DNA from 3 places in the Arthrobacter sp. NPDC057009 genome. Region 3 is predicted to be linked to each of the others. Evidence: predicted binding sites of a transcription regulator. Region 3 holds the regulator's gene; each other region holds the start of a gene.
The links. Region 3 encodes LexA, which represses DNA repair genes until DNA is damaged. Its sites were predicted from a motif close to TCGAACANNTGTTCGA; they were not measured.
Positions count from the first base shown of each region.

Region 1: ACFTR6_RS18615 (LexA family protein) is a predicted target of LexA. The motif match lies at 2,688-2,703, and genes of this name have one in related genera.
Region 2: ACFTR6_RS07460 (DUF222 domain-containing protein) is a predicted target of LexA. The motif match lies at 7,088-7,103, and genes of this name have one in related genera.

Region 1 covers NZ_JBHUSB010000021.1:67,152-77,608, reverse strand. The annotation lists gene ACFTR6_RS18630 (hypothetical protein) at 137-529, opposite strand; gene ACFTR6_RS18625 (hypothetical protein) at 537-863, opposite strand; gene ACFTR6_RS18620 (Y-family DNA polymerase) at 912-2,192, opposite strand; gene ACFTR6_RS18615 (LexA family protein) at 2,243-2,674, opposite strand; gene ACFTR6_RS18610 (helicase associated domain-containing protein) at 3,135-3,785, opposite strand; gene ACFTR6_RS18605 (hypothetical protein) at 4,496-4,927, shown strand; gene ACFTR6_RS18600 (DUF3846 domain-containing protein) at 5,023-5,373, shown strand; gene ACFTR6_RS18595 (DUF4192 family protein) at 6,000-7,001, shown strand; gene ACFTR6_RS18590 (hypothetical protein) at 7,220-7,387, shown strand; gene ACFTR6_RS18585 (hypothetical protein) at 7,577-8,443, opposite strand; gene ACFTR6_RS18580 (glutaredoxin family protein) at 8,992-9,264, shown strand; gene ACFTR6_RS18575 (hypothetical protein) at 9,261-9,572, shown strand; gene ssb (single-stranded DNA-binding protein) at 9,659-10,201, shown strand; gene ACFTR6_RS18565 (DNA-binding protein) at 10,277-10,457, shown strand, end outside.
Region 2 covers NZ_JBHUSB010000005.1:142,654-153,110, forward strand. The annotation lists gene ACFTR6_RS07445 (Tex family protein) at 1-2,381, shown strand, start outside; gene ACFTR6_RS07450 (gamma-glutamyltransferase family protein) at 2,479-4,386, shown strand; gene ACFTR6_RS07455 (hypothetical protein) at 4,504-4,824, shown strand; gene ACFTR6_RS07460 (DUF222 domain-containing protein) at 4,957-7,011, opposite strand; gene ACFTR6_RS07465 (SDR family oxidoreductase) at 7,148-8,008, opposite strand; gene ACFTR6_RS07470 (MSMEG_6728 family protein) at 8,016-8,990, opposite strand; gene ACFTR6_RS07475 (hypothetical protein) at 9,157-9,783, shown strand; gene ACFTR6_RS07480 (transglycosylase family protein) at 10,021-10,457, opposite strand, start outside.
Region 3 covers NZ_JBHUSB010000023.1:41,582-52,038, reverse strand. The annotation lists gene miaA (tRNA (adenosine(37)-N6)-dimethylallyltransferase MiaA) at 1-389, shown strand, start outside; gene ACFTR6_RS19130 (DMT family transporter) at 422-1,393, shown strand; gene dapF (diaminopimelate epimerase) at 1,390-2,346, shown strand; gene ACFTR6_RS19120 (class I SAM-dependent methyltransferase) at 2,327-2,941, opposite strand; gene hflX (GTPase HflX) at 3,355-4,932, shown strand; gene ACFTR6_RS19110 (ATP-dependent DNA helicase) at 4,925-6,991, shown strand; gene lexA (transcriptional repressor LexA) at 7,069-7,827, opposite strand; gene ACFTR6_RS19100 (LysM peptidoglycan-binding domain-containing protein) at 8,153-8,608, shown strand; gene ACFTR6_RS19095 (histidinol-phosphate transaminase) at 8,686-9,804, shown strand; gene hisB (imidazoleglycerol-phosphate dehydratase HisB) at 9,864-10,457, shown strand, end outside.

The DNA.
Region 1 (10,457 bases), on a different contig from region 3:
CGCAGGCCGAAGGTCCACGACCGACTCCGGCTGCGGCGTACTCGGACGCACCAGACTTCAACGCAGACCACGTCCCGGAGCCGGTCGTGGCCCTCGGAGCGGTGTAGGCGCCGAGAAGCCCGGAGGAAGTGAACTCTTACCGCCGGCCCACAGGTGCGGCCCCCGCGGCAGCCCGCAGGAGCCTGACGAGCCGGCCGGTGTCGTCCAGCCGGTCGACCGGCCGGGCGCCGGAGAGCTCGCGGGCCTGGGTCATCATCCACAGGGCGAAGTAGTTGTGCGGTACTTTCGCCTCCAGTGCCGTCCCGAACAGGGCCGTCACCCGGGGGTCGAGGTGCCCGCCGGGCAGGAACTGGAAACCGGGGCAGAACGTCCCGTCCCCGATGAACACCCGAACCAGGGCCCGCAGCGCCGGTTCCGGATCCGGCAGCACACTCAGACGGGCACTTACGTCCTCTAGGGAGGGCAGGCCGAACTCATCGCGCAATGCCGTCCACATCCCGTCCGGGACCGGGCCGGAAAATCCTTGCACGCCTGGCCTAGTCGTCGGTGATGGTGGCCAGGAGCCACTGTTCGGACAGTGGATCGCGGCGCAGCTCGAAGGTCCGCAGCGGGGCCGTGGAGTCGAGGCGGACCTGGATGCGCCAGTGCTCGACGTCGACGACGTTCCCGATCCCGACGGGGGCTGTGCGGCGGGTGTCCCACCACGAGTCCCTGCTGAACCAGTGCACGGGTTCGGCGGCGACTGCCCAGATCCGTCCGTCGTAGCGGACAGCGAGGGGAGTGCCGGCAGGGGTGAAGCGGACGTCGACCGGGAGGTCCAGGGCGTGCGTGTTCAGGGTGGGCGCGTCTGTCGTGATTGTCATGTGGTGGTTCTTTCGTGTGGTGCTTGGTGTTGACGTTTGGTTGTTGTTTTAGGCGGCTTTGACGAGGGGGAGTTCGTCCCAGTGGGTGGTGTACCGGGGGGAGAGCATGTCGCGTTTCATGGTCCAGTCGAGCCCGGTTTTGATCCCGGCGTGGCCCAGTCCGATGGAGCCGCGCCCGTACCGCCGGGTGACGTCCTCGAGGAGGGCTCCGATGTGGCGTTCCTCGTGCGGGTTTTCGAACAGGGACAGGGGCGCCTGGTTGCCGGTGGGGCGCAGGTCGGTGACCATGATCCCGGCCCGGGCGTACCGGACCCCTTCAACGATCCGGGGCAGGAGCGCGTGCGCGGCCCTGGTCAGGATCACCGGGTCCGCGGTGGGCATCGACAAGGGCACGCACACGGAGGGGTAGGAGGTGTCGTTCTGGTTGTAGTGGGACGTGCCGGCGAACGCGGTCAGGACCTTGGCCTGCAGCCCGTGTTTGGCCAGCCGGGCGGAGGCCTGCTGGCCGTAGACGCTCAGGACCTGCCGCATTCCGGCTGCTGTGGTGATGGGTTGGGCGAACGAGCGGGAGAAGATCAGCTGGTCCCGCCCGATCCGTTCTTCCTCCATGGGGATGCAGGGCGTGCCCTGCAGTTCCAGGACGGTGCGCATCATGACGACCGAGAACCTGTCCCGGATCAGCACCGGGTCCGCCCGGGTCAGGTCCAGGACCGTGAAGATGCCCATCACATTCAGCCGCTTCGTCAGCCGGCCGGCGACGCCCCAGATCTCCATGACGGACAGGCGCCCCAGCAGGGTCTCCCGCACGGGGGCGGGGATGGAGTCCCAGTGGCACACCCCGCCGAAGGCGGGGTTGTTTTTCGCCCATTTGTTGGCCAGTTTCGCCAGCGTCTTCGTCGGGGCGATCCCGACGCACACGGGAACGCCGACATTCCGCCGGACCGCAGCCTTCATGGCCCGGCCCATGGCGAGCAGCTCGGCCGGGGTGCCTTTGACGCCGAGGAACGCCTCATCGATGCTGTAGACCTCCAGCCAGGCCGAGTACCGGCCGAGCAGTTCCATGACCCGGGCGCTGATATCCCCATACAGTTCGTAGTTGCTCGAGAGCGCCACGAGGCCCCATTCCTTCGCCCGCGGTGCGAGCCTGAACCAGGGCTCGCCCATCGCGATACCCAGGGCCTTGGCCTCGGGGGAGCGGGTCACGGCGCACCCGTCATTGTTGGACAGCACGATCACCGGCCGGCCCTCCAGGGACGGGTTGAACGCCCTCTCCGCGGAGGCGTAGAAGCAGTTCACATCCACATGCGCGATCTGCGGCATCCGCCGCATCACCGCCGGCCTAGACACGACCGCCTTCCTTTCTGAAGAAATCGCCGGCGTTAGACATGGTGCAGGCACCTGGTCGCCACACCCCAGATCACCAGGTCCGACAGGGCCGGGACCCCGATGTCGGGAAACTTAGGGTTTTCCGCCTGCAGAACCACACCGTCCGGTGTGATCCGCAGCCGCTTGATCGTCAGTTCCCCGTCCAGGACCGCGACGACCACACACCCGTCGCGCGGCTCCAGCGCCCGGTTCACGATCAGCTCGTCACCGTCGCTGATCCCGGCACCCTCCATCGACTCCCCGGTCACCCGCACCACGTAGGTGCTGGTGATGTCCTTGATCAGGTGCTCGTTCAGATCAATCCGGCCATCAAAGTAGTCCTGCGCCGGCGACGGGTACCCCGCCGCGACCGGCACCGGGGACACCAGCACCGACAACAACGACACCCCCGCGTCTATCACGCGGGGACCAACAATAACGCTCACGACGCACCTTTATTCGAACATATCTTCGATTCTTTCAGTGTAGACCCTGGCACTGACAGAACAACTTCCACTCCGTCCGAGTGGGCCGGGGATGGCGTCCTGCCCACAACCGGGGACAATTCCGTTCGGCTTATCCACCGCTGCGGCGGCCGACGGGAACTCCCCCGATGGCTCCCGAGAATTCAGCCGTGGATAACCCGAATTGCCCCCAACCATGGACAGGACGGGCGCCGCGTGAGTGCCGGGCACCGGGCGGGCCGCCGTCACCCAGGAACCGCGGGGGCTCAATAAGCGGCGTACGCGGAATCCGGGGGGAGTAGGCGGTGGCAGCGGGGGCATGGAGCGGGTTCTCCTGGGCGGGGAAACCGCCGGACGTCCGGCGGTTCCGCCGTCGGGAGTTGAGTTCGCGGAGCGGACGCTAACCCGAAGCCGTTATGCGATCGCTGTCCTGCCCGCTGGGTCAGTCGCTGGTGCCGCTGCTGTTCTTGGGTTTGCGGCCCCGCTGCCGTCCGGCACGCCAGCCCGGCAGCATCTTGTCCAGCGCCTGCGCCTTGGCCGGGTCGAGGTCACCAAGGTGTGCCTTTTGGCGCTGGGCGTGCAGCCAAACGCCAAGGACGTGCTCTTCTCCGACCGTGTCGGCCTTGTGGCGGGGCCAGTCGTGCCCGGCCGCCCGGTACCGAACCAGGGCGGAGAGCCGGTCCTGCCACCTGGCTGCGTCGGCCACCGGCCTGGGTAGTCGGTGCCAGCCGGGGAGGACGGCGAGCCCGTTCCGGTACACAGGTGCCAGTGTCCCGGCAGCGGCGTCGTGACGGCGCCGCTCCAGCCACGCCGCCAGGGTCCGCTCACCGGCTGCTGGGGCTGTGCGGGAGGGGTAGCGGCCGGTTTCCTGAACCATGGCCACGAGGCGGTGCATACGCGCGAGACTTTGCACGCTGACACGTGCCTGGGTACTGGCGGCGTTCACGTGCGCTGCCTGCAGCCCCGGGTCGGCGGCCCGTGCCATGGCCAGGTGGTAGCCGACGGTCGCAGCCGGGGCCCGGGTGAGCGCGGCGATCCGCGAGCGGGTCAGCCCGCCCCGGTACATCAACACCCACTCCGAGTTCGGAACCACACTATGCCGCCTGGTCACCACGGCACAATCCTGCCACCCCGCCGGCCCAGGGCTGGCCTTTATCGGCCGCGGCTTCCGCGGCCCACAGCCTGAGGTGTGGGGAGCGGGCGCCTTTCCGCCGGGGCCAGGGTGCATGGGGAGACAGCCCGGCCCCGCCGTGATGGCCTGCACGCCTTGTCTGTAAGCGAGGCCCGTTGTCGGGGATGAGACAAGTCTGTCTTGCCAGCCTTAGAGAAAGTCCGGAGCACCTTGGGGTTTGTTGAACGTTCGCTGAAGGCGCGTGCTCGTTAGGCTCGCCCTGGTTTCCGCTGCGCTCCAACCAGTTGAAGGGCGTCCGCTGGCGCGGCCGGCTGTTGGGTCCAGTGCCGGCTCCGCAGGGCTCCGCCGTCCCTGGCCCTGGTTCCACGTCTTCGACGTTTTTTGGCTGCTGTCCCAAGGGATTGTAAGTGTCCGCTCCGGCCGGTCTAGCCCCGGTTCCGCAGGCTCCACCGGGGCCTGCGGGCCGTGGAATCGGCTCCGGCGCTCCTGCGTCGCTTATTTCCTGCGCAGATTCCACGGTCCTTGCCCCAAGGGGTAGACAGGCCTCCGTCGGCCACAGCTCCGCAAGCTCCGCCAGCAGCCAAAACAACGCGGGGGAGAAGGGGACGCTGGCCGGTCACCACGGGGCCGCCCACCCCACCAACCCTTTCGGCAAAAAAAGGAGTAACACCATGAACGCAGTCACTACGAGGACCGTGACCACCGCCGACACCGGAGAAACAGTCCACGACGTGCCCGTGCTCGTCGACTACCACATGAACGACGGGTACGACTGGATGGACGTCATCGCAGAGCACGGCTGGGCCGTGATCCCCAGCTGGGGCTGCGACGGCTGGGACCTGGGCCAATGGCCTTACGTCATGGTCGCCGGGATCCGCACCGCGGACGGGATCGGCAACCTGTTCGGCATGGCCACCTACTGCGAAGGCGACGTACGCACGTACTGGTTCAGGACAAAAGCCAGGTTCTGGACCGCGATCAGCGAACAGGCGTTCTTCCACTGGAAGAACGGACAGGCCCAAGGCCCAGACGACCTGCCCGAGACCGCCGCCGAAATGCCCAGCCGCTACCGGATGCCCTGCACCCTCACAGACGCGGCCTAACCCCACCACAAGCCGCTGCCCCGCCCCTGAACGGCGGGGCACCACACCACGCCATACACACCAACCCAACACACATCATCTGAGAGGACAACCCGATGAGTACCTGCACCGCCCTGATCATCCCCGCCGACCTGAACGAACCGGCCCGCGTGGAAACCATCGACGCCGGACTGGAGACGCTGCAAAACCTCGTGGCCGGGAACATCGAAGCCGTAAGCGGCGACGACTGGCACTTCTACCTGAACGAGGAAGGCAAAATCCTGAACCTTCCCCCCAACCGCCGCACCGCGATGCTGGTCCTCGAAGAAACCGGGATGCTGGCCGACGTGTACTGCGGGAACGTCGTGTTCCTGGGAGAAACCCATGACGGGGACGAGGGCAACGTGCCTCAGCACCTGATCGACCTCGCACAACAGCTCTTCGCGCTGGAACAGGAAGCCGCCTGACCGGGCCGGGCACCCACTTACTCAAGTCAATAAGTGGGTGCCCACCTCCGGCGTAGGGGCCCGGTTTGCACGGGCGGTCCGCCGCCACTGGCCGGCCTGGGTGCGTGGTCGCCGGCGGAGGACCGCCATCCCGCCAGCGGCCTCCACACCTCACCTGCTGTACGCGGCAAGACGCCACGGGGATGAACCTTGGGTGCGACCGGTGGGGAGAGGAAGTGCATGCTCGCAGGGCTCGCACCCGGTCGGGCGTCCACTCCGCAAGCTCCGTGGCCGGCTGTTGGGTGCTGCCGGTCCGTCGCAGAGCTCCGGTCCGTCATCACCTGCTGTGTCTACGACGTTTTGGCTGCTGTCCCAAGGGATTGTACGTGTCCGCTCCAGCCTGTCGAGCCCCGGTTCCGCAGGCTCCACCGGGGCCTGCGGGCCGGGAATTTCCCTGCGGCGCTCCTGCGTCGCTGATTTCCTCCGGGAATTTCCCGCCCCTTGCCCAGGGGTAGACAGGCCTCCGTCGGCCACAGCTCCGCAAGCTCCGCCAGCAGCCAAAACAACGCGGGGGAGAAGGGGAAGCTGGCCGGTCACCACGGGGCCGCCCACCCCACCAACCCTTTCGGCAAAAAAGGAGCAACACCATGACTGAAAAACTGACCATCTCCGGTTCGGCTGACCTGATCGCCGCCGTCCCGCACCTGCTGGGCGTCCAGCCGAAGGAATCCTTCGTCGTGCTGACAGCCCGCGCCGGATCTTTGGGGGCCAGCCTGCGCATGGACGCCCCGGCAGAAGCCGCCCCGGGCGATTACGCGCAAATCCCGGGCGATTACGCGCAGATGATCACCACCTACGCAGCCCACGACGACAAGGCAACGGGATCCTACGTCATCGTCTACACCGACGAAGACCCGGAGTACGGCTACCCCTACGCCGCACACGTCGCCGCTCTCACCACCGAGCTGGCAACGGCACGGATGCCCGTCCGCCTGGTCCTGCTGGTCACCAGCACCTACTGGGCCACCTACGGCACGGCCGAAAAGAACCCGCTGGACGAGGTCAGGGACAGCAACGCCAACGTCACGCTGACCTACTACGGGTCCGCCCCGCACCTTGAGGTGTACAACGCCGAGCTGCTGGGCACGTGGGCGCCGCCCGTACAGGCCCCGGAAGGCACCGAGGAGGACCTCGAAACCGCATGCGAGACGTGGGCGGCCACGCTGGACGGGACAGGCATGCCGGACACGGACACCGCCCGGCAGTTGGCGGCAGCATTCCAGCACCGTCACATCCGCGACTACCTGTTCCGGGACACCATCACCACCCACAACGGCAGCTTCGGTGACGTGCTGACCGGGAAGTTCACCGCCCGTCCCGACTGGGACCGCGTGGACCGCGCCGAGGCGATCGCGTTCGAGCTGATGAAGGCCGTACCGGCCGGGCAACGCGCCCCGATGCTGACCCTGATGGGCTGGCTGGAATGGCTCAAAGGCCGCGGATCCCACGCCGACCGATACCTGAAACTCGCCGCGGAGGACGTCCCGGATTTCCGCCTCGCGGTGCTGCTGCGGGAACTGATCAACCGCGGCCACGTCGCCGACGTCGCCCGCGACGCTGACACCGCCTACAAGCGCCGCCTCATCTAGAAGAAGCGGGCCGGGCCGGATCAGCACACGATCCCGCCCGGCCCACTTCCACGCGGTGGCGCCGGCGGCCTCCGCCGCTGCGCTCCCCCGGCCGCCGGTAACGCTGCGCGGGCGAAGCCACCTTTGCCAGCCAGCGCGCAGAAACCACGGCTAGGGTGAAAGGGACAACACCGTCCTATTCATCCAGCCAGGTTCACTTAGGCACAGGGGGAGCAGCCGTGACAGAATTCCGCATGACCGACGACGACACTGTCGGCCCCGACGCCAGCCACCTCGAAGACCTGATCGAACTGAGCCTGCTCACGGCAGCAGACAAGGGCCGCGGCCCCGTGGACTATCCCGTCAATGACCGCCGACTGCCCGAGATCGAGGTGGACGAGCCCTAAACCAGGAGGCAGCGCGGGGGCTGCCCCGCACGGATTTCCTCATTCTGTATTAGCGGTTCCATTGGAGCTTCCGAAACCGCTAAGTGTGACGGGTTTCCTTTGGCGTCGAAGGTATCCACGTTTGCTCTGTCACCGCGGCCTGGACCGGCCTGGTTCTGCATCTCGAGACAGCTGAAACCAGTGTGCCGGCTAGCTCTGCGTTGTGCATGGATCAGGCAGATCTTGCCAGCCAGGAGGCGCGGTAACCAGGTTCTCACAGACGCTACCCCACAGACGGACCTGCTGGTATTGGGCCTCGTCGGGAGATTCATCCATTACCGGCTGCCTTTGATCCTCCGGCACCAGTTTTTGCTTGTGCGTTTTGTCACCATCCAGAACCGTCATTTCCAGTTGCGGCCGGCAAACCATTCCTGCTGGCGGTTCCAGGTCAATCATCAACACATGACTTTCGTCCTTTTGAAGCACGATGGTCTTGTCCGGGAAGAAAGGCTTCTTTTCGGCCGCAGTTGGGTCTTTTAAATACACGTGTTGGTTCGCCGCACCGATATCGAGGCCGACCCTGATGGACGGATCAACGTGGGGCATAAAAGGCCTGTTGAGCCAAACAAGCGTTCCTCCCCGGGCAGCTGCGGAGCAATCAGAGATATCACGAATATCAGTGACCCTCACGGAGTCGGGCCGTCTCCCGGTGATGATGACCATCATGGAGCGGGGCCCAATCACTGTGCCGCCACGTGCCGCCAACAAGTCTGCCTGTTGTTGAGCTCCGGCCGGGTACACCTTGGCGGCGTCTTCCCTCGAAACCGTGACTTGAGGCGGCAGGGAAACCGCCTGATCGCTCCTCTCGGCCTCCACGTCTACTTGCACAGTGACCGGATCCCCATACCGGTCCGCGTCGAAGAGCATGGTCAGGCCACCAGTGAAAACTTCTGTCAGCCACGCCGCGATAGCGGCTGCCATGATGCCGCCGATCCAGACAAATGGTTTGCGCCACAGCGCTTTCGAAGTGTGCCTCGACCCTGGCGAATGATTGTTGTGGGGCTGCGCCGAGGACATGGCCCCTCCCGTGGTGTGAGCCTTCCCGCATTTTGCTTAAGGCTAAGAGCTGCATAAATCAAGGTCAATCCCACAAGGAATCCGAAAAGCCATCCCGGAAACCCTTCCTCAACGCACTGCTGCAAACCTATTGGGAATGCTTTCCCATACGTATTTTGTCCTTTCGGAAGTTTCATGTGCAGCGCCGGTGAATCAGCCGAGCAGATTCACGGGGCCGGCGCAGGGGATACGTATTTGCTCTCCCGGCCTCCTTCACATCGAAAAGCAAGGCCACGGACCGGAACAGGAAGCCGTGGGTGCGAGTTGCTGCCTATCCAGGGGAAGCGTGGCAGGGCTTTTACTGCGGCTCTATTCCGAGGACCGGATGCCGGTGGCTATTCGCCGGGAGCTGACGGCCCCGCCCCGCGATCACTAACAGTTTAAACGAGAAAAAACCGCTAGAAATCGCGGCAAAAGCACTATTCATTCACCTGAATGATTGGTAGAATGGAGGTAGAAAGTCAGCCAGACGAACCTAACCAGAAGTGATACGAAACCAAGGACTGAAAATGACTCTCACCATCTACACCAAGCCCTCCGGATGCTTCGGCTGCACCAAGACCAAGCACAAATTCGTTGAGGCCGGCCTCCCATTCCGCGAAGTGGACGTCACCACCAACCAGGCCGCCTTTGACTACATCACCGAAGAACTCGGCTACTCCCAGGTCCCCGTCGTCGTCTACGACCGGGACGGCACCGAAAACCACTGGTCCGGACTGAACCCGGAAAAAATCCAGCAAACCATCGACATCGAAACCCGCCAGGAAGGGGCAGCATCATGACCATCACCAAAGACACCATCGACCGCATCCTCACCGAACAGGACATCCCGGCCGAACTCCAGGCCGACGAGGAACTCCGCGCCATCGCTTGGAGCATCGCCCGCCTCGACGCCCCCACCACGCCGCCCGAGGAGCGCTTCTACGCCGCCAGATCCGAAATGGAGGCCGACCTCCCCGAAGAGGGGTACTACATGCTCCCTAACCGGGCCGCCCTGCAGGAGATCTATCTCTACCAGTTCTGGGACCGGACGAGGGAACTCCTGTACGGGGACGAGGAAGACCTCGACCCCGACGACAACGCCGCCTAGAACCAGGGCGCCGGCCACCAAGGCCGGCACCCCCGCATGACCACTACCCGCCGATACGCAACCAGTGAAGAAAAGGAACGAAACCAATGAACGGCGAAACCAGCACCACCATCATCGGCAACCTCACCGCAGACCCCCGGCTGCATTCCGTCAGCGGGGCAGCCGTCGCGAACTTCACCATCGCCTCCACACCCCGGTTCTTCGATGCCCAGGCAGGGGAGTGGAAGGACGGGGAGACGCTGTTCCTGCGCGCCACAGCATGGCGCGGCCTTGCCGAAAACGCCGCCGCCTCCCTGGCCAAGGGATCCCGCGTCGTTGTCACCGGCAGGCTAAAGCCGCGCACCTACGAGACGAAAGCGGGGGAGAAACGCACCGTGATCGAGCTCGACGTCGACGAGATCGGATTGTCACTTCGCCGCACCGCGATCCCCCGCGCGCCCGAACCAAACCCAGACGCCACGGAGGCGACCGTCACAGCGGAGGCGGAGACCGAAATCGAGGACCGCCGAAAGCGCCAGTTCACAATCAGCCCCCGCCTCTACACCGACGACGACATCTGGTTCGGAAAGCAGGCCAACCCCAGTGGACGCGTCGACCTCCCCGCCGTGCCCGAAGAGCCAGCCAATTAGCCCGGCGAAGGGGGCGACAAGGCACCAGTAGTAGGAGTAGTATTGTTACTACTCCTACTACTGCTGAGGACCGCGATGACCCAGAGCGTGAAAGACCGTGTGTATGCCGCCGCTGAGCGGATCAGCGCCGATCGGCGCCCGACCGTCTCCACCGTCCGCGCCGCCGCTGGTGTCAGCAACGCCGACGCGACCCGGTACCTGAAGGAATGGTCGGAGGAACGGCAGGCCGCCGGCAGCCGGCTGGCCGCGACCCCGA
Region 2 (10,457 bases), on a different contig from region 3:
AGGGGAAGCTGACCGCGGAACTCGAAGCCGCCGTCGTGGCCGCCGATACGAAGTCCCGGCTCGAGGACATCTACCTGCCCTTCAAGTCCAAGCGGCGCACCAAGGCGCAGATTGCGCGCGAGGCCGGGCTCGAACCGCTGGCAGACGCGCTGCTCAAGCGCCCCGAACTCGACCCCGAGCGCGAGGCGGCCAAGTACCTGAACCCGGACCACGCCGTCGATGACGCCGCTGCGGCGCTCGCCGGTGCCCGGGCAATCCTCGTGGAGCGCGTCGCCCAGGACCCGGATCTGGCGGAGAACCTGCGTGAACGGCTGTGGACGCAGGGCCGGATGGTGTCGCGGGTCAAGAAGGGCAAGGAGTCCGAGGGGCAGAAGTTCGCGGATTACTTCGAGTTTTCGCAGGCGCCGTCGGGGATGCCGTCGCATCGTGTCCTCGCTCTGTTGCGCGGGGAGAAGGACGGCGTGCTCGAGCTGGACCTCGCCGAAGCGGACCCGGCCGACGACGACGCTCTCGCCGCCGCCCGCACCCGGTACGAATCTGCCGTGGCCCGGTTCCTCGGGGTCGCCGACCGCGGCCGGCCCGCCGATTCCTGGCTGCTGCAAACCGCGCAGGTGGCGTGGCGCTCCCGAGTTCTTGCGCGGCTCACGGCTGACCTCCGTGGACGGATGTTTGCCGCCGCGGAAGACGAGGCCGTGCGCGTTTTTGCCGCCAACCTGCGGGACGTGCTGCTGGCGGCGCCCGCCGGAAACCGCGCCACGCTGGGCCTCGACCCCGGGCTGCGGACCGGCGTGAAGGTGGCCGTGGTCGATAAAACCGGCAAGGTGGTGGCCACGGACACGGTCTATCCGCATGCCCCGGCGCGCAAGTGGGACGAAGCGCTGGCGACGCTGACCCGGCTGGCGCGGCAGCACGCCGTCGAACTCGTGGCCATCGGCAACGGGACGGCGTCGCGCGAAACGGACAAGCTGGCGGCCGAACTGATCAAGCGGCTTGCCTCCGCTGGTGACTCGGGCACAGGCCCGGGTACCGGTGTGGCCGCGCCGCAGAAGCTGGTGGTGTCTGAGGCGGGTGCGTCCGTGTACTCGGCATCCGCTCTTGCCGCCGCCGAACTCCCCGGCATGGATGTCTCGCTGCGCGGTGCGGTGTCCATCGCCCGCCGGCTGCAGGACCCGCTGGCAGAGCTGGTGAAGATCGATCCGAAGTCGATCGGCGTGGGCCAGTACCAGCACGACGTCACGGCATCGAAGCTCGACCGAAGCCTGGACGCCGTGGTTGAGGACTGCGTGAACGCCGTGGGCGTGGACGTGAACACGGCCTCGCCGGCGCTGCTGAGCAGGGTGGCGGGCGTCGGGCCGCTGCTGAGCGAGAACATCGTGAAGTACCGCAACGAGCACGGGCCGTTCGCCAAGCGCAGCGAGCTGAAGAAGGTGCCCCGGCTGGGTGCCAAGGCGTTTGAACAGTGTGCCGGCTTCCTGCGGATCACCGGGGGAGCGGAGCCGCTCGACGCCTCCAGCGTTCACCCGGAGGCGTACTCTGTGGCGCGGAAGATCCTGACGGCGGCCGGTGCCGGGCGTGGTTCTGGTGGTTCGGGGGCTTCGGGAGGGGCGGGCGGGCTCGCTCCGCTGGCCGACGCCGGCCGGCTGAACCCTGCCGATTTCGTGGACGGAACCTTCGGGCTTCCGACGGTGCGCGACATCATCGCCGAGCTGGAGAAGCCGGGACGCGATCCTCGCCCGGCGTTCAAGGCGGCGGCGTTCTCTGAGGGCATCGAGAAGATCTCCGACCTGAAGCCCGGAATGGTCCTCGAGGGAACCGTCACCAATGTGGCCGCGTTCGGCGCGTTCGTGGACGTCGGGGTCCACCAGGACGGGCTGGTCCACGTGTCGGCCCTCGCCAACCGGTTCGTCGCCGATCCGCGCGAGGTGGTCAAGTCCGGACAGGTGGTCAGGGTGAAGGTGCTGGAGGCTGATCCGGAGCGGAAACGCATTTCGCTCACGCTCAGGCTCGACGACGAACCCGGGTCGTCCGGTGATCGGCCAGTTGGGGGCAGGCAGCCTGGGGGACGGCCGGCTGGGGGATCGCAGCCTGGGGGACGGGGCGGGCGGGACCGTGACCGTGGCAGGGACCGCGACGGGGGCCGCGCCACCGATGGGGGCCGCGCCGCCGGCCACCCGGCAGGCGCCGACCGCGACGGCGGCCGGAACCGTACGGGCGATTCTGGCAATGCCAGCGGAAAGCCCGGACCGCGCCAGGGGAATGATCCGGGCCGCTCGGCGGGCGACCGGAACAGCAGCCGGCGGCAGCCGAAGCAGTCCGGCCAGCCAGCCCAAGCTGATACCGCCATGGCCGAAGCTCTGCGGCGGGCCGGCCTGGGCAAGTAGGGTCGCGCGGTTCACGTAGTCTCTGGCCTGTCGGGCGGAGCGTGTCGCGCGCGCCCTATCCGTGGTGCGGCGGAAACCGGTGACTACAGTAGCCCCTATGAGTTTTACGAGGCCGGAGACTTTTACCACCCGTCCTACGCTGCAGGGCACGTTCGGCATGGCCGCCAGCACCCACTGGCTCGCGACCGGCACTGCGCAGGCCGTGTTGGAGCGGGGTGGCAACGCGTTCGATGCGGCCACGGCGGCCGCCTTCGTGCTGCATGTGGTGGAGCCGCACCTCAACGGGCCCGGCGGCGACATGACCGGCGTCTTCAACACGGCCGCGGAGCCCGGGAAGCCGGTGATCCTGATGGGCCAGGGTCCGGCCCCGGCGGGCGCGACGGTCCAGCACTTCCGTGGGGAAGGCCTGGAACTGGTGCCCGGATCGGGTGCGCTGGCCGCGGCGGTTCCCGGCGCCGTCGACGCCTGGCTGTTGCTGCTGCGGGACCACGGAACATGGGAACTGGCCGAAGTTTTGGATTTCGCCATCCGGTACGCGCGCGACGGCCACCCGGTGTTGGCGCGCGTGTGCGGCACGATCTCGGCTGTGGCGGAGCTGTTCCGGGAGCACTGGCCCACGTCTGCCGAACTGTGGATGCCAGAGGGGCGCATCCCGGAGGAAGGCGACCTGGTCCGGAATCCGGCGCTCGCACGCACTCTGCAGAGACTGGTGCAGGCCGGCGCCGGCCTTGGCGAGGCATTTGCGGCAGAACCGGCCCACACCCGCGAGGAGCGTATCGACGCCGCCCGCCGGGAATGGCGCGAGGGCTTCGTGGCCCGGGCTGTGGCCGAAAGCGTCCGCACGCCGCACCGCCACTCGTCCGGAACTGACCACCGCGGCGTCATGACGATGGCCGACATGGCCGGCTTCCGCGCGTCGTACGAGGAAGCGGCCACGTTCGAGTTCCGCGGGCACACGATCGCCAAGACCGGCCCGTGGGGGCAGGGGCCGGCCCTGCTGCAGACGCTCGCGATCCTGGCCGGCTTTGACGAGGAGCGCCTCGATCCGTCCACGGAGCTCGGGGCGCACACTATCCTGGAGGCCCAGAAGCTTGCACTGGCGGACCGCGAGGCTTACTACGGCGACGACGACGTCCCGCTCGGTTACCTGCTGTCCGAAGAGTACGCGGCATCCCGCCGGGAGCTGATCACGGACGAGGCGTCGCACGAGTTCCGTCCGGGTTCAGTTCCCGGCCTTGAGCCGTACGTTCCCGCGCTTCGCACCGAGTACGTCCCGCCTGCGCTGTCGAATGACGACGGCGGCGCACCCGCTTTGGGAGGTTCTGCCTCTTCCGGCCGCGGACGTTCCGCGGCTGCCGCCGCCGGCGTAGGGGAACCCACGATCGGGGAACCAGACGTGGCACGCAACGGGGAAACCCGCGGCGACACGTGCCATATCGACGTGGTGGACCGTTGGGGCAACATGGTTGCGGCAACGCCGTCCGGCGGCTGGCTGCAGTCGTCCCCGGCAATCCCCGAACTCGGGTTTTGCCTGGGCACCCGCTTGCAGATGACATGGCTCGAGCCCGGCACGCCGTCCACGCTGACGCCGGGCAAGCGCCCGCGGACCACGCTGACGCCGACGCTGGTGCTGCGCGGCGGCGTTGCGGTGTCGGCGCTGGGCTCGCCGGGGGGAGACCAGCAGGACCAGTGGCAGTTGCTGTACCTGCTGCGGACCATCGTGGGCGGGTACTCGCCCCAACAGGCCATCGACGCACCGGCGTTCCACACGACATCGATGCCCGGGTCCTTCTGGCCGCGCACCTGGGAGCCTGGCGGTGCCGTCGTCGAGGATCGATTGGGCGATGACGTTATCGCAGGGCTCGAGCGGCGGGGACACCGGATCACCAGGGCAGGCGACTGGACGCTGGGACGGCTGTCCGCCGTCGTACGCGATCCCGGGACCGGCGTGCTGCAGGCTGCCGCTAACCCGCGCGGTGCACAGGGATACGCGTCCGGACGGTAGGAACGGAGTCACTCTCCCGGGGAGGTTCGGTGTGCCGCGGGCCCCCGTGAGCGGCTCATTCCCCATCAGCGGCGGGGCAGGGTTTCTGGCACGCCGGTTATCTGCAAGGCTGGGGGAATGAACTACTTCCTGGAGTACACGATTCCCCCTGCCCCCGATGACGCCGAATTCGAGTTCCCGCACGACGAGATTCAAACCGGGACCACCATCCCGCTCTCGGAGACCAATGCCGAGGTAGTGCACACCCCCGCCCTTCCGGCCCGCACCGGGATCATCGGAGCCACCGTGCCGGAGGCGAAGCTGGAAGCCGAGCAGCTCATCACCCACAGCCGGGCAACCGAGGCTTCGCTGTACGAAGATCCATCGAATTCGCTGCAGGCAGGCGTGGGCACCCTTGTTGCCACATTCACGGAAGGCAGCGGCTGGCAGGACGTATAGCAGCCGCAAGTTTCGTTCCATCGGAAGCGCCTGGTCCCGGTTCTTTGGGGCTGGCGCTTCCGCGTTTTTCGACCCTGTTTTCATCGGCCGCGAGTTCATTCCGCGTGTTGAACGCGGCGTCATTCCGGGTGTTCATGTTTTGTGGTGGTGGTTTTGTCGGGGTTGTTGGCGGGGGTCGATGTGGGGTGGCGGGATGAACCAGGGGGTGCCGTTTTTGACGTGGATTTTCCACTGTTCTTTATGGATGAGGTGGTGGTGGGCTGTGCAGAGGAGAACGCCGTTGTCGGTGCTGGTGGGTCCGCCTTGTGACCAGTAGGTGATGTGGTGGGCTTCGCACCAGGTGGCGGGGATGGTGCAGTTGGGGAAGGCGCAGCCTTGGTCGCGGGCGTTGAGGGCTTTGCGGATGTGGGGCGGGAAGATCCGGGTGGTGCGGCCGATGTCGAGGATGCGGCCTTGGCTGCTGAGGAGGACGGGGATGATGTCGGCGTCGCAGGCGGTTTTGCGGATGGTGGAGGCGGTGACGGGGCCGGTGTAGGTGAAGGTCCCGCTGCCGGTGGGTGTGCCGGGTTGGCCGTTGCCGGGCCAGTTGATGCCGGGAAGGCTGGTGATAGGGGTGGGTTCGCTGTCGTCGGCCTGCCAAGTCTGCTGGTCGGTGCCGGGAATGAACGCGGATTCCGGGGCGCCGATCTGCCAGGTGTCCTGGTCGGTGCCTGCCTGGGGTTCCGGGGCGTTGGTGTGCCACGTGCCTGGACTGGAGTCTGCTAATGGTCCCATGTCGCTGGTTTGCCCGTTGCCTCTGTTTGCGTAGCGGGGGCCGTTGGCTGCGGTGGTTTCGATGCTGTTGAGGAGGTCCTGGTAGGAGACGGTGACCATGACCTGGGGGCGGAGCCCGCCGGTGGCGGGCAGGGTTCCGGTGGCGAGGGCCGCCTTGCTGGCGCCGACGAGGCCGTCGAGGCGTTGTTGGGCCAGGGTGCGCCGGTCCAGATCCGGGAGCGGGGCAGGGGCGTTGAAGGCCTCGTCCAAGTCGACAGCGGTGGCGCTGCCCGTGTTTTCGCCGTCGCCATAGCTGTCGTTGCCGCCGCCGTCTTTATTGCCGTTGCCGTCTTCTCCGCGGTTGCTGCCGCTGCTGGTGGTGTCGGGTGTGGTGGTGCGGGGGTTGGTGGCGGTGTTCATGACGGTGGTGAGAACTTCGTATTGGTCGGTGGTGGCGTGGATTTCGAGGTGGTAGAGGCCGCCGCGTTTGGGGCGGATGAAGACGCCTTGGCGGTGGCGGAGGTTTTCTTCGGAGGGTTCGGTGCCGTCCTGGTCGAGGGCGTCGATCCAGCGGTGGGCGATGCGGGTGAGGAAGTCCTGGTCGTTTTCGATCGCGGTTTGGGTGAGGTTGCGTTCCATTTTGGCGAGCGCGTCTGGATCGGGGATGTGGCGGACTTTGTCCAGGGCGGTGGTGATGGTGGTGCCGGCGCGGGAGGAGATGATCCCGGCGGTGAGCGCGGCCGCGGTTTCCTCGTGTATGGGCGGCATGGGCCGGCCGGCGAGTCCGGTGCGGGGGAGCACGTCGCCGGCCAGGGCGAGCCTGCGGCGTGCTTCGGCGCTGCTGATGCGAAGCCGGGTGCGGAGGAAATCAACCGTGTTGCGGGACCCGTCGTCGGCCGGGGACCAGGCCACCGCGCGGGCAGGGACCGTCAGCGGGTCAGCGGAAGACGGGGCATCAGCAGGGCTGCCGACGGCGGCGGCCTCGGAGGGCTGAGCGTCTGGGGCTGCAGCGGTTTCGGGTTCATTGCCCCAGCCTGTGGTCCAGCCGGCCGCGCGGTTGGCTGCTTCGGCGGCGCTGATCGCCTCGGCCCGCGTCCGTTCCACCGCCGCGGCAGCCTGTAGCTGAAGGTACTCGATGCGGCGGGAGAGCTGTTCGGTCAGTTCTGCGAAGTCGGCTGCTTCAGGGAAACTGGCTGCGGCGAGCTCTTCCTCCGCCGCAGCGACTGCGGAATCCAGGAGCACCAGGCCCGCCCGCAGGTCAGCAGTTGCCAGCGCAGCGCCGCCGTCGGACGTGCCCTCGATACGGGCGCTGGACGGGGAAGCCGCGGCCGGAACGCTGCGAAGCCCCCGGCCCCGCAGCGGAGCAGCAGCATTCAGGCCGGAGACGTCAGTCCCGCCCGCGATGTCCGCTCCATGCTCCCCGATAGCTTCCATGGGTCTAGATTGTCAGCGGGGTCTGACATTTTTAGACGTGATAAGGGTCACTTGGGACGAAAAGGGAAAAATTTTTTGAAAAATTTTTTCGGTGCCCGCCACTTCGGCCTCACCCCTTCATAGGGCGGTGCCTAAGTTACGGGTGGCGGACTCCGACGCCGGCCAGAATGTCTCGGTAGCCTTCGCGGAAGGATGGGTACTTGAAGGAAAACCCGGTTCCCCGAAGCAATGCATTGCTGCACCTCTTGTTGCCGCCCCGTGCATCGCCGAGGGCAGCCGTCGGCGGGACGGCCATCCCCAATTCGGTTGCCAGGAAGCGCAGGACGTCGCCCAACTCGGCCGGATCGTTGTCCACGCCCAGGTACACCGGAGCCGGCTCGCCAGACATAGTGCACAGATGCACGATGGCGCTGGCGGCGTCGTCGCGGTGGATGCGGTTGGTAAAGCGCGGTTCGGCAGGAATCACGGCGGTACCGGTTCGTACCTGGTCGATGAGCCTGGTGCGGCCCGGCCCGTAGATTCCGCCAAGCCTCAGCACGACAGGTGTCGTGCCGGTTCCATCGAGCCGCTTCAGCAGCAGGTCCTCGGCTTCACGCATGATGCGGCCCGAGAACCCGCCAGGCTCCGGCGTAACGCTTTCGTCGATCCACGCGCCGGCGGCGTCGCCGTACACGGCTGTGGATGAAACGAAGAGCACGCGTTCCGGCGTTACGCGGTCCCGGGCAAGCGCGTCGAGAACATGCGCAACCCCGTTCACATAGGCGCTTCGATATGCCTCTTCCGTGGGGCCGTCCGCAGCCACTGCGATGACGACGGCGGTAGTGTCCGCCGGGACAGGCGGCAGTTCAGCTGTGCTGAGGTCCGCAGCGGCGCCGTCGATCTCAGCTGGCAGTTTGTCGGGTGAACGGCGCCAGCCGACAACCCGGTGTCCGGCAGCAGAGAACTGCAGCCCCGCTTCCGTGCCGAGGTCGCCGCAGCCGGCGAGCAGGATAGTCATGGCCGACTCAGAGCGCCGGGACGGGGAAGAAGACGCGGGGATCCTGCAGCAGCGCCGGGTAGTCGAACTCTGACCGGTCGATGATGTCGGTGACCTTGAAATTGCGTCCGAAGCGGCCGTCGTCAAGGGTGATGGGACGGCCCAGGACCATTCCGACGGCGAACTTGCCGCCGCCGTCGAATGGTACGGCCACCGGCGACTTGCCGGGCAGAGTTGAGAAGGCTGCCTCCTGGCGCTGCCGCTTGCGCGACGGTTTCTTGACCAGCGGCCTGGCCGGGGCCTTTTTGGCCACTTTGGACGGCCTGCGCGACGTTTCCTCCGCGTAGACGAACTGGTAGTCGTCGTCGGAATCGCCGACGCCGCCGGAACTGGCGCCCCCGGAATCGGAGGAGGAACCGGCACCCGCACCGCCCGGGGCGCCAGCAGCGGAAGCCCGGCCAACAGCCGGCAGCCCCACCTTGTCCAGCTGTTCGGGGTCGCCGTGGCCAACGTGCTCGCGCAGAATCCAGAGAACGTCACCCGCGGGGTCCTTTGGCAGGAACTCGTGACGGGGCTCCGGCCAGACGTACTCCAGCCCATGCTCCGTCCCGGGGAAGACCTCTTCGTAGAAGTGCGGGTCCTTGCGGATCAGGTTGGAGCGGTGGCTGAGGTGGAACTCGGGGTCCCCGAGCCACGGCGGAAGCAGGATCTTGGCGGCGTAGTCCGGATGGGCAGCCTGCGGAGCGAACTCGCGGATATTGTCCCGTGTGGTGTCGGCGAAGCCGCGCTTGGTCCATTCGTCCACCATGGCCAGGCCGTACATGGTGAGTGCAGGAACGTGCCCCATCCACATTCGAATGGCGGGGTGTGACTGCCATCCGTATTCCGGGATGACCAGCGCGCGGAGTGTCTGCAGTGCTTCGACGCGCTGCTTGCCCAGCCGGGGTGTGTCCAGCGCGGCCGCGCTTTGCCGGAAATCGGGATAGGGGAGGAAGGTTTGCATCCCTTCAGTCTGCCGTCCTTGACGCGATGTGCCAATTGAAGTGCCGCGCGGCACAGACAGCACCCAAAATGGACATCCGGCTGCTCACAATGTGGACGCCTGGATGCGGAAGGTTGATTAATCCACTAAGATATCGGAAACCTCAACAGCGTCCGGAAGCAAATTCATGACTCTTACCTCTCCCGCGCCCCTGTCGTCCGCCCCTGCAGAGGGGAATTCACACCTTTCACAGGAGCCTCAGCTGTTCGTCCCAAAGTACGGTCAGATGCTGGGCGCCGACGCGAACGGAATTCTCGTTCTCGACGAGTTTACGCTGGACCCGGCTGCTGCGCGCAAGGACCAGCACCGCTTCCGCACCGCGCTTGCTTCCGTTGCACTGACCCTGCGCCGGCTCGTCGCCCTGCGCGTTTTCATCGCAGTGGTGGCCGTCGCCAACCTGCCGCTGTTCCTGATGTCCACCGGCTGGTGGATCTACGCCGTTTCGTTGGCCCTGGTCATCGGCGTCCACGCTGCCGTGAACTGGCTGAACAAGCATGAGCCGCGCGTCAAGCAGCGCCATGCGCTCGAACTGCACCTGCACCGCGAACGCAGCGACAACTACCGCAAGATGCGCGATGCCATGAAGTTCGTCATCGACAGCCCCGCGCGTGTCAACGAGCACCTCTACCTCGAGCTGCTGCACGCCAAGCGGGTTGCCCTGCACATCGCCTCCGGCACCGTTGCCCTCCTGGACACCAGCGACGACGCCGCCTGGAAAGTGCGCATCGTCCGGGAGCTTCCTGCCGCGGCGTAGCCGTTTACCGGCGGCTCCGGCCGTCACGCTGTAGAGAATAAAAGTACGACGCCGGGCGTCCCCACTTAAGGGGGCGCCCGGCGTCGTTGCATCTGAAGATCGGTGCATGAAAGGCAGATGCAGCGACGGCAGCTTCAGCGAAGCCGGGCACAACCCCCAGACGCAGCGAAGCCGGGCGGCCCCGTAAGGGACCGCCCGGCGTCGAGCTTTAGCCGCTAAGCGGCCTGATCAGCCAGATTAGGCCGGCAGCTGCAGAACCTGTCCGACGAACACGAGGTTCGGGTCGCTGATGGTGTCAGCGTTGGCGTCGGCAAGGTGCTGCCAGCCGCCGTGGATGCCGAGCTTGTCGGCGATCTTGCTCAGGGTGTCGCCCTCCTGGACCGTGTAGGTCTCGCCGCTTACGTTGATGGCGGCAGCGTGACGGGCCTGGACCGGTGCTTCGGCCACGGGAGCCTGGGCGACGGGCGCGGTCTGGACCGGAGCCTGGACGGGCGCGGCCTGTACTGTCGAGCTCTGCGGCTGGATCTGCGGTGCAGGAGCGCCACCGCCACCGGTCAGGCCGAGCTTGGCCGAGCAGGCGGGCCATGCGTTCCAGCCCTGGGTTGCCTGTACCTTTTCGGCCACGGCGATCTGCTGGGCGCGGGAAGCGTCCTGCGGCGCACCGGTTCCGCCGA
Region 3 (10,457 bases):
GCCGCCCGTTCAGCTCCTTCATGCCAACCCGCGAGTACTATCAGCCGGCCATCCAGATCGGACTGGAGGTGGACCGCGAGCAGCTGCGGGACCGGCTGGCCGTCCGGGTCCACCGGATGGTGGAGCGGGGACTGCTGGCGGAGGTCGAACGGCTGGACGCCCAAGGCCTTCGCCGGGGCAAGACCGCGCCCCGCGCGCTGGGCTACGCCCAGTTCCTTAAAGTGCTCGACGGCGAGGCGGACGTGGCGCAGGCAGCCGAGGAAACCATCGTGGCCACCAGGCAGTTTGCCCGCCGGCAGCTGACGTGGTTCCGGGCCGACCCCCGCATCACCTGGCTGGATTGGCAGGACCCCGGGCTGGCTGCAAAGGCAGCAGCCCTCTGCCGCTGAGCCGGCACCAACACACCGGAAGAAAGACTCACATGACCCTCGCCGTCGGCACCAAACCCAAGCGCGCTTCGCGGCGGTCCCTGACGGTTGCGATCGCCTCGCTGCTGGGGGCAACGCTGTTCTGGGCCGGCAATTACGTTGTCGGGGCCGGCGCAGTGGAAAGCATCGACCCCCTTAGCCTCGTCCTCCTGCGCTGGTCGCTCGCCGTGGTTCCGCTGCTCGCCATCGCCCAGATGGTGGAACGTCCGCAATGGCGCCAGGTACTGGCCGCCTGGCCGTGGCTGGTCGCGCTCAGCGTGTTCGGGCTGCTGGGCTACAACCTGCTTCTGTACACGGCCCTCGAACACACGGATCCATTCAGCGCCTCCCTCATCAATGCCTTCAACCCGGCACTCATTACCTTGGCAGCTGCCGCGTTCCTACGGGAACGCCTGACCGGCAGGGCTGTTGGCGGCGTTCTGATCGCGCTGACCGGGGTGCTCCTGGTCCTGAGCAACGGTGACGCCGGCAAGCTGCTGCAGGTGGGATTCGGGGCCGGTGAGCTGTTCATGATCGCGGCCATTGCAGCATGGTCCGCCTACACGATCACCGGACGCCTGGCCCCGCCGCTGCCCCCGATAACTGCCACAGCCGCGCAGGCCGCGATCACCGTTGTTGTGCTCACACCGCTCAGCCTCGCCGCCGGCGGTCCTGCCCTGCCAGCCACCCAGGGCGCCATCACCTCCCTGGCATTCATCGCGGTCTTCCCGTCGGTGCTGTCCTACCTGCTCTGGAACCGGGCCCTCACAGTCATCCCGGCCGGCAGTGCCGGCGTGTTCCTAAATCTCATCACCGTCTTTACCGCCCTGTTCACGATCCTCTCCGGGCATCCCTACTCCATGGCCCAGATAGCAGGGGGTGTGATTGTCATCGCCGGCATCCTCCTGACCAGCGCCCGCAGCCAGCGCGGGAGCTCCGGGCCGTTTTCCTGGCGCCGACGGCAGCCGGGTAACCTTGAATCATGAATGAGACCCTTGCAGAAACAGTCCGGCCCGCCGCCACCACCGGGGGTTCGACACTGAGCGGACTGCGGTTCTCCAAGGGCCATGGCACTGGCAACGACTTCGTCCTGGTCGCTGACCCGGAAGGCGTGCACGCCATCTCTGCGGAGCAGGTGGCCCAGCTGTGTGACCGCCACCGCGGCATCGGCGGGGACGGCCTGATCCGCGCCGTCCCGTCCCGGCTCCTGGACGAGGGCCGTCAGCTGCTTGCCGGGAACCCCGACGCCGAATGGTTCATGGACTACCGCAACGGTGACGGTTCGCTGTCCGAAATGTGCGGCAACGGCGTGCGGGTGTTTGTCCACTTCCTCCTGGCCGAAGGCCTGGCGGAACTGCCTGCCGGCGGTTCGCTGACCATCGGCACCCGCGGCGGGGTCAAGACCATTGTCCGCACAGGTGACGGCTACGCCGTCGACATGGGCCCCTGGGAGTTCATCTTCCCGGACGAAGCAGCGGCCCGCGCCATGGACTCGCTTGTCACCGCCGACGGCCTTGAGGTGCCGCGGCCGGCGCTGTCGGTCAGCATGGGTAACCCCCACACCGTCGTCGCCCTAGCCGAGCTGTCCGAACTCCAGGACACCCAGCTCTTCACCGCCCCGTACGTCGACCCGACCCCGGCCAATGGCACCAACGTCGAGTTCGTTGTTCCGGCCGAGCCGCTGGTGCACGACGGTGTGGGCACCGTAACCATGCGCGTCCACGAACGCGGCGTCGGTGAAACGCAGTCCTGCGGCACCGGCGCATGTGCGGCGGCGGTGGCCATCCGCCATTGGGCCGGGCAAGGCGCCCCGGACGCCTGGCAGGTCAAGGTTCCGGGCGGCGTCGTGGGCGTGAAGTTCTTCACCGTTGCCGGCGGCCGCGAGCACGTTGAACTCAGCGGCCCGGCAACGATCGTTGCTACCGGGACGCTTTCCTGACCCGCAGGATCCTGAACGACTTGGATGTGCTTTCCCGGGTCACCGTGAAGGAATCATCCAGCACCTCGGCCAGCCAGCGCTGAAGTGAATCCGAGCCCAGGTTCTTCTGCACCACCAGCCATGCAGAACCGCCCGGCGCCAGCCTCGGCAGCCACAGCAGCAGCAGGGTGTGGAGTTCATCCTTGCCGATCCGGATCGGCGGGTTGGACCAGATGGTGTCGAAACGGATCTCGGGGTCCACTTCGTCCGGCGTGCTGGCCGTGACGTTGCCTAGCCCCAGCAGCTCCGCATTCCCGTTGGTAAGGGCGATGCACCGCTCGTTGACGTCGACCGCGTAGACGTGCGCGTGCGGGGCGCGCAGCGCCATGGTCAGGGCGATGGGTCCCCAGCCGCAACCGATGTCGAGCAGGTTCCCCTGGGGTGCGGGAGGGGGAACCTCGGCCAGGAGGATGGCCGTTCCCTTGTCGATGCCGTCGGGGCTGAAGATGCCCGATGAGGTCTGCAGCTTCCGCGTTTCACCGGCCAGTTCCACTGTGAGGGGCTTGCGGGTGAACGGCCCCGCAGGTGAGGCGCTGAAATAATGGGCAGACTCCATAACTGGCCAGATTAGTGGGCTGCCCGCCTGATGGGAAACCGGGCGGATGCGAAAACCGATAGCGGTGTTCTGCTATCCTAGAGGGCATGTTCCTGATTTTTGAGTAGCCGGCTTTCTTTGCCCGCGGCTTTCAGCCGCCGGTACCGGCCCGGGGCGTCCCGCTCGCGCGATGCAGGTGTACCACCTTCCGCCACGGCGCAGCCTAAAGCAGCTCAGCTGAAACGGCGCAGCTTCAAACAGCCCAGCGCAGCCCACGCAGCACTCGATCAGTCCACTTCCCGCCGTCCAGCGTCTTCCGCTGCCGGCATGTCAGGAGCACCTCCATGACCCCTCGCAGTCAGCCCAGCGCGAATACCGCAGCCAAGGGCGGCAATCAGCACTATTCTGAAGATGCAGAACCTTCAAAGGAGAACATGACGAATCAGCAAAACCCAGGATCCGACCCGGCAGCCCAGGACATGAGTCCTGAGGAAATCCAGGCTGTTATCGACCGGATCCTCGCCAAGGACATCCCGGCGAAGAATGCCGCGCCTGCCAATGGCAGCCGCACGGACAGCCAGGGCGTCCTGGGCAAGGCGCAGGCCATCTCGCAGCTCTCCGAGGAGCACAGCGCGTTCGACGGCGACCAGCAGGATCTCGAGGAACGCCGGGCACTGCGCCGCACGGCCGGGCTTTCCACCGAACTTGAAGACGTCACCGAAGTCGAATACCGGCAGCTACGCCTCGAGCGCGTAGTCCTCGCCGGACTCTGGACCGAAGGCACGCTCGCCGACGCCGAAAACTCGTTGCGTGAACTCGCCGCGCTGGCGGAAACAGCCGGCTCGGAAGTCCTCGACGGACTCGTCCAGCGGCGCGCCAAGCCTGACCCCGGAACATTCCTCGGGGCGGGCAAGGCCCTGGAGCTCAAGGACGTCGTGATGTCCACCGGCGCCGACACCGTGGTGGTGGACGCCGAACTCGCCCCGTCCCAGCGGCGTGGCCTTGAAGACATCGTCAAGGTGAAGGTCATCGACCGCACGGCGCTCATCCTCGACATCTTCGCCCAGCACGCCAAGAGCCGCGAAGGTAAGGCCCAGGTGGAGCTGGCACAGCTCGAATACCTGCTCCCGCGCCTGCGCGGCTGGGGTGAATCCATGTCCCGCCAGGCCGGTGGCCAGGTGGGCGGCGCAGGCGCCGGCATGGGCTCCCGTGGTCCCGGTGAAACCAAGATCGAACTGGACCGCCGCAGGATCCGCACCCGGATGGCCAAGCTGCGGCGTGAGATCGCCGCGATGAAGCCGGCACGGGAGACCAAACGGGCCAACCGCCGTCGTAATGAGGTGCCCTCAGTGGCCATCGCCGGATACACCAACGCCGGTAAGTCCTCGCTGCTGAACCGCCTGACCGACGCCGGTGTCCTGGTGGAGAACGCCCTGTTCGCCACCCTCGACCCCACGGTCCGCAAGGCCGAGACCGCCGACGGCGTGGGCTACACGCTGGCCGACACCGTGGGCTTCGTCCGCTCCCTTCCCACCCAGCTGGTGGAGGCCTTCCGCTCCACCCTCGAGGAAGTTGCGGATGCGGACCTGATCCTGCACGTCGTGGACGTATCCCACCCGGACCCGGAGGGCCAGATCGCGGCCGTGCGCTCGGTGTTCGCCGAGGTGGATGCCCGCAAGGTGCCCGAGATCATCGTCCTGAACAAGGCCGACGCCGCCGACCCCTTCGTGGTGGAGCGGCTCAAGCAGCGCGAACCGCGGCACGTCGTGGTCTCGGCACGTACCGGGGAGGGGATCTCCGAGCTGCTCAAGGCGATCAGCGATTCCATCCCGCGGCCGAACGTCAAGATGCAGCTCCTCGTCCCGTACCACCGCGGTGATCTGATCAGCAAGCTGCACGACTCCGACGCGGAGATCCTGAGCATGGATCACGAGGAGGGCGGCACGCGCGCTGTGGTCATGGTCCGGGAAGGCCTTGCGGCTGAACTGGAATCCTTCAGCACCGATGACTGACGGGGCGGCGGGTGCGGCAGCCCCAGCGGATGCCTCGGCCGGCGAGCAGCGCGTGGTCGAGCTGCTTGACCGTGCCGTGGCAGGCATGGGCGGCCAAAGCCGCACCGGCCAGCATGAGATGGCACGGCAGGTGGCTCGCGCAATCGAAACGGGCGACCACCTGCTGGTCCAGGCCGGCACGGGTACCGGCAAGTCGCTGGCCTACCTGATCCCGCTCATCGCCCACTCGCTTCAGAGCGACAAGCCGGCGCTCGTGTCCACCGCCACCCTGGCCCTGCAGACCCAGATCGTGGGCCGGGACCTTCCCCGTCTGCTGGAAAGCCTCAAACCGGCACTCGACCGGCCCGTAAAGGTGGCGCTGGTCAAGGGCCGCGCCAATTACGTCTGCCGGCACAAGCTGGAGGGCGGCTTTCCCAGCGAGGAACCCTCGGAGGGCCAGCTCTTCTCGCTGGGCGAGGACACCAGCGTCCCGCATTTCGCCGCGGCGGTGGGCGGCCCTTCATCACAGCTCGGCAAGGAGGTGGTCCGGCTCCGCGAATGGGCCGAACAGACCACCACCGGCGACCGTGACGAGCTGCTTCCCGGCGTCACCGACCGGGCCTGGCGGCAGGTGTCCGTCACGTCCATGGAATGCCTCGGCTCCCAGAAATGCCCGCTCGCCGAAGAGTGCTTCAGCGAACTTGCCCGCCACAACGCCGCGGAAGCCGACGTTGTGGTGACCAACCACGCCATGCTGGCTGTCAGCGCCTTCGAAGGGCTGGCTGTGCTGCCCGAATACGATGTCGTGGTGGTGGACGAGGCCCACGAACTCCAGGACCGGGTGACCGGCGCGGTATCGGGGCAGCTGTCAGTGGCAATGGTCCATGCCGCGGCGTCCGGTGCCCGCAAGCACACGGGCATTACCGTTGACGCCCTCAACACGGCGGCCGCCAACCTCGAGGTGGCGCTTGCCGGAGTGCCTGGCGGCCTCCTGCCGAACGGCCTGAACGATGAACAGCTGGACTGTGTGGACCAGCTTCGTGAGGCCTGCCGTGCGGCGCTGTCTGATTCCAAGGGGGACAGCAACACAACGGCCGACGGCGGGCGGCAGCTTGCGCGGTCCCGCCTGCTGGTGATTTTGGAGCTGTGTGAACGGCTCATCGCCGCGCGGGAAAACCGCGAGGTGGTCTGGTTCTCACGGAACAGCACGTTTGATCCCCAGCAGGGATACTCGGCGCCCGACGAGACCGCCCCGGCACTGATCAACATCGCGCCGCTGAGCGTGGCCGGCCGGCTCCGGGAAGGCCTGTTTGCCGGGCATACTGTGGTGCTCACATCGGCCACGCTCGCCATCGGCTCCGCCTTCGAACCCGCCGCAGGCGGCCTGGGCCTGTTGGGCGACGGCGCGCCCAGCTGGACCGGCGTCGACGTGGGTTCGCCCTTCGACTATCCCCGGCAGGGCATCCTGTACGTGGCAGGCCACCTGCCGAAGCCCGGCCGCGGCACGTCGCCGGAGGCGCTCGACGAGCTCGAGTCACTGATCCGCGCGTCCGGCGGGGGAGCACTCTGTCTGTTCTCCTCCCGGCGCGCCGCGGAGGAAGCGGCAGATGCCCTGCGCATGCGGCTGGATGTGAGCATTCTCTGCCAGGGCGAATCCACCATGACGGCGCTGGTGAAGCAGTTCGCCGACGAACCGGACACCTGCCTGTTCGGCACGATGTCACTGTGGCAGGGCGTCGACGTGCCGGGCGGATCGTGCCGCCTGGTGGTGATCGACAGGATTCCCTTCCCGCGGCCGGACGATCCGCTGATGACCGCGCGGTCCCGGGCCGTCGCCCAGGCCGGCGGCAACGGCTTCATGTCGGTATCGGCCACGCACGCGGCCATCAGGCTTGCCCAGGGGGCGGGACGGCTCATCCGGTCCACGAATGACAAGGGGGTGGTGGCGGTGCTGGATTCCCGGCTGTCCACCGAACGCTATGGCGGATTCCTGCGCGCCGCCCTGCCGCCGTTCTGGCCCACCACGGACCGGAAGACCGCAGTCGCCGCACTGGAACGGCTGGCCGGCGCGCAGGCATAGCGAAGCCCCGGGCTGCTGATGCTGCCCGGGGCCAATGGAGTTTCTGCTACAGCGAGCTTGTGCGGCAGCGACCGGTGCTACAGCGAGCGGAGTACTGAAACCACCTTGCCCATAACCACCGCGTGGTCGCCCAGGATGGGCTCGTACTGGGTGTTCTGCGGGAGCAGCCAGGTGTGGCCGTCGCGCTGCCTGAAGGTCTTGACCGTGGCTTCATCGTCGAGCAGCGCGGCGACGATGTCACCGTTGACGGCGTCGCTTTGCCTGCGGACCACAACCCAGTCCCCGTCGCAGATGGCGGCGTCCACCATGGAATCGCCCGCGACCCTGAGCATGAACAGTTCGCCGTGTCCCACCAGCTGGCGGGGCAGCGGCATCAGATCCTCCACCATCTGGTCCGCGAGGATGGGGCCGCCGGCGGCGATCCGGCCGACCAGCGGCACCATGGCCGTGTCCATGGCGCTGGGCAGTTCTGTCACCGTTGCGCCTGCGGCTGTGCCTGCCGGGCTCAGGGCTGAGGCCTTGTCCGCGCCGCCAGGCTTTGCTGCCCGCGCATCCAGGGTCAGCGGCATCAGGACTTCCATGGCGCGCGGCCGTTTGGGGTCACGCCGCAGGTAGCCGAGCTTCTCCAGCTGGGAGAGCTGGTGGGTGACGCTGGACAGGCTCGCAAGGCCGACGGTGTCGCCGATTTCACGCATCGACGGCGGGTAGCCGTTCTCGTTCACTGAGCGCTGGATGGTTTCCAGAATCTTTTTCTGCCGGACTGTGAGTCCCTTAGGGGTCCGCTGAGACCGCGGGCTGCGCTGGGGAGCCTTGCCGTCAGAGGCCTGTGCTGCCATGTTCGCCAACGCCTTTCCGTTCCTCCCGGCCGCGGTAGCTGCAGTGGCCGGGAACTTCCGGCCTGAAAAATGTCAGACCCTGCTGATCAACTGCAGATGTGGTTGTTCTGTGATTTCCAACGTAGGCCAGCCATACAGCTTTTTCAAACATTTGTTCTAGCGAGTCTCGACTTAATTCGTTGATAGGTGCTAAAACTAGGAAAAGCAAAGTTCGAACATGTGTTCTAGTTAGGCTCGCTTGTCGGCCCGGTGTTCGAACTGTTTGTTCGAACGCGAGGCAGTACAACCGCGAGGCAGTACAACTTGGTCCAGGAGGGCTCACGCCATGTCAGCTTCAACACACGCCGCTTCAACACACGCCGCTTCACCGCGCGCCATTTCACCAACAGCCCGGTTCGCAGATTCCCGGGACAGTGGTAAGCCCGCCGTCCCGGCGAAGTCCGGTGCCGCATCCCGCCCGGGCAAGCCGCCGCGCCTCCGGCTCACGCGCCGCGGCCGCATTGTCCTGATCGGCCTGCCGCTTGTCCTGCTCGCCGCCCTCATTCTTTCCCTGGCAGGGCTCCTGAACTCCCCGGCCAAAGCGGCGGACAATGCCAGCGGACTGACCGTCACCCCAGCGGTTTCGGTCACGGTGCAGCCCGGTGAGTCCCTCTGGGCCATCGCCGGAAAGGTGGATCCGGACCGTGATCCCCGGGATGTCATCGCGGACATCGTCCAGCTCAACGATCTCCAGGCAGGCAAGGTCATGCCCGGCCAGCAGCTGTTTGTGCCGCGGAAATAAGGCGGCCAGAAGTGGGGCAGGGGTGCCTCAGCCGTCACAGTTTCCGGCCAGCCCTCCGGGTTCCTTAAACTGTCTTGGTGACTGACCAGCTTGAGCGACTGAACCGACTGCCCCTGCGGACCAACCTGAAGGGGCTGAGCCCTTACGGCGCCCCGCAGTTGGATGTGCCGATCCTGCTCAACGTCAACGAGAACACCCATGGCGTGCCCGACGATGTGCGGGCGGCCATCACCGCGGCGGTGAGCGAGGCCGCCGCCGGGCTCAACCGCTACCCGGACCGCGAATTCACGGAACTTCGGGAAGCCCTGGCGGAGTACCTGGGCCACGGGCTCAGCCCGGACAACCTCTGGGCAGCCAACGGCTCCAACGAGGTTCTCCAGCAGATCCTCCAGGCCTTTGGCGGCCCCGGCCGCACGCTGCTGAGCTTTCCCCCGACGTACTCCATGTACCCGCTCCTCGCCAGCGGCACGGACACCGCGTACATCGCCGGCAAGCGCGCCGATGACTACGGCCTCAGCGCCGAGTCCGCCGCCAGCCAGGTGCGCGAACTCCAGCCCAATATCGTCTTCCTGTGTTCACCCAACAACCCGACCGGTACCGGCCTGGGCCTGGATGTGGTCGAAGCCGTTTACGAGGCAGGTGAGGAAAGCCAGGCTGTCGTGGTCGTGGACGAGGCCTACCACGAGTTTGCGCACGACGGCACGCCCAGCGCCCTGACGCTGCTGCCGGGCCGGGAGCGGCTCATCGTTTCCCGGACCATGAGCAAGGCGTTCGCCCTGGCCGGTGCCCGCCTCGGCTACATGGCCGCGGCGCCGGAGGTGACCGACGCCCTCCGGCTGGTGCGCCTGCCGTATCACCTCTCGGCCGTCACGCAGGCAACCGCCCTCGCGGCGCTGCAGCACCGGGAGGCGCTCATGGCGGATGTGCAGGACATCAAGCGCCAGCGCGACCGGATTGTCGCCGAGCTGACGCGGATGGGGCTGCGGCCGGCGGCATCCGATTCCAACTACGTCTTCTTCGGCGGTCTGGAAAAGCCCCATGAGGTCTGGCAGGAGCTGCTGGATGCCGGGGTGCTCGTCCGGGACGTCGGCATCGCCGGCCACCTGCGGGTCACCGCCGGCACTGAGACGGAAACCACAGCCTTCCTGGAGGCGCTGGAAAGCATCCTGGCCAGGCAGGCCGCACTTCCGGCCTAAACTTGACTATGGACCATGACTGGTCCGCCCCCCATCCTCGTCAAAGGACACCTATCACCATGAGCGACACCGGAATCAAGGCTGCCGAGGCCCGGACTGCCCGCATGGAGCGCGAGACCAGCGAATCCTCCGTGCTGGTGGAGATCAACCTCGACGGCACCGGAGTGTCGGACATCAGCACCTCGGTCCCCTTCTATGACCACATGCTGACGGCGCTGTGCAAGCACTCACTGATCGACATGACCGTCAAGGCCACCGGCGACACCCACATTGACGTGCACCACACCGTCGAGGACGTGGCCATCACCTTCGGCGAGGTCCTGCGCACCGCCCTGGGCAACAAGGCGGGCATCCGCCGCTTCGGTGAGGCCACCGTGCCCCTGGATGAAGCCCTGGCACACGCCGTGGTCGACGTCTCCGGCCGGCCCTACCTGGTGCACGGCGGCGAGCCCGCCGGGCAGGAATACCACCTGATCGGCGGCCACTTCACGGGATCGCTGACCCGGCACGTGTTCGAGGCAATCACGCTGCACGCCGGCATCTGCCTGCACATGAACGTCATCGCCGGCCGCGACCCGCACCACATCGTCGAAGCCCAGTTCAAGGCGTTCGCCCGGGCGCTCCGCGCCGCAGTCGAGCCGGATCCCCGCGTC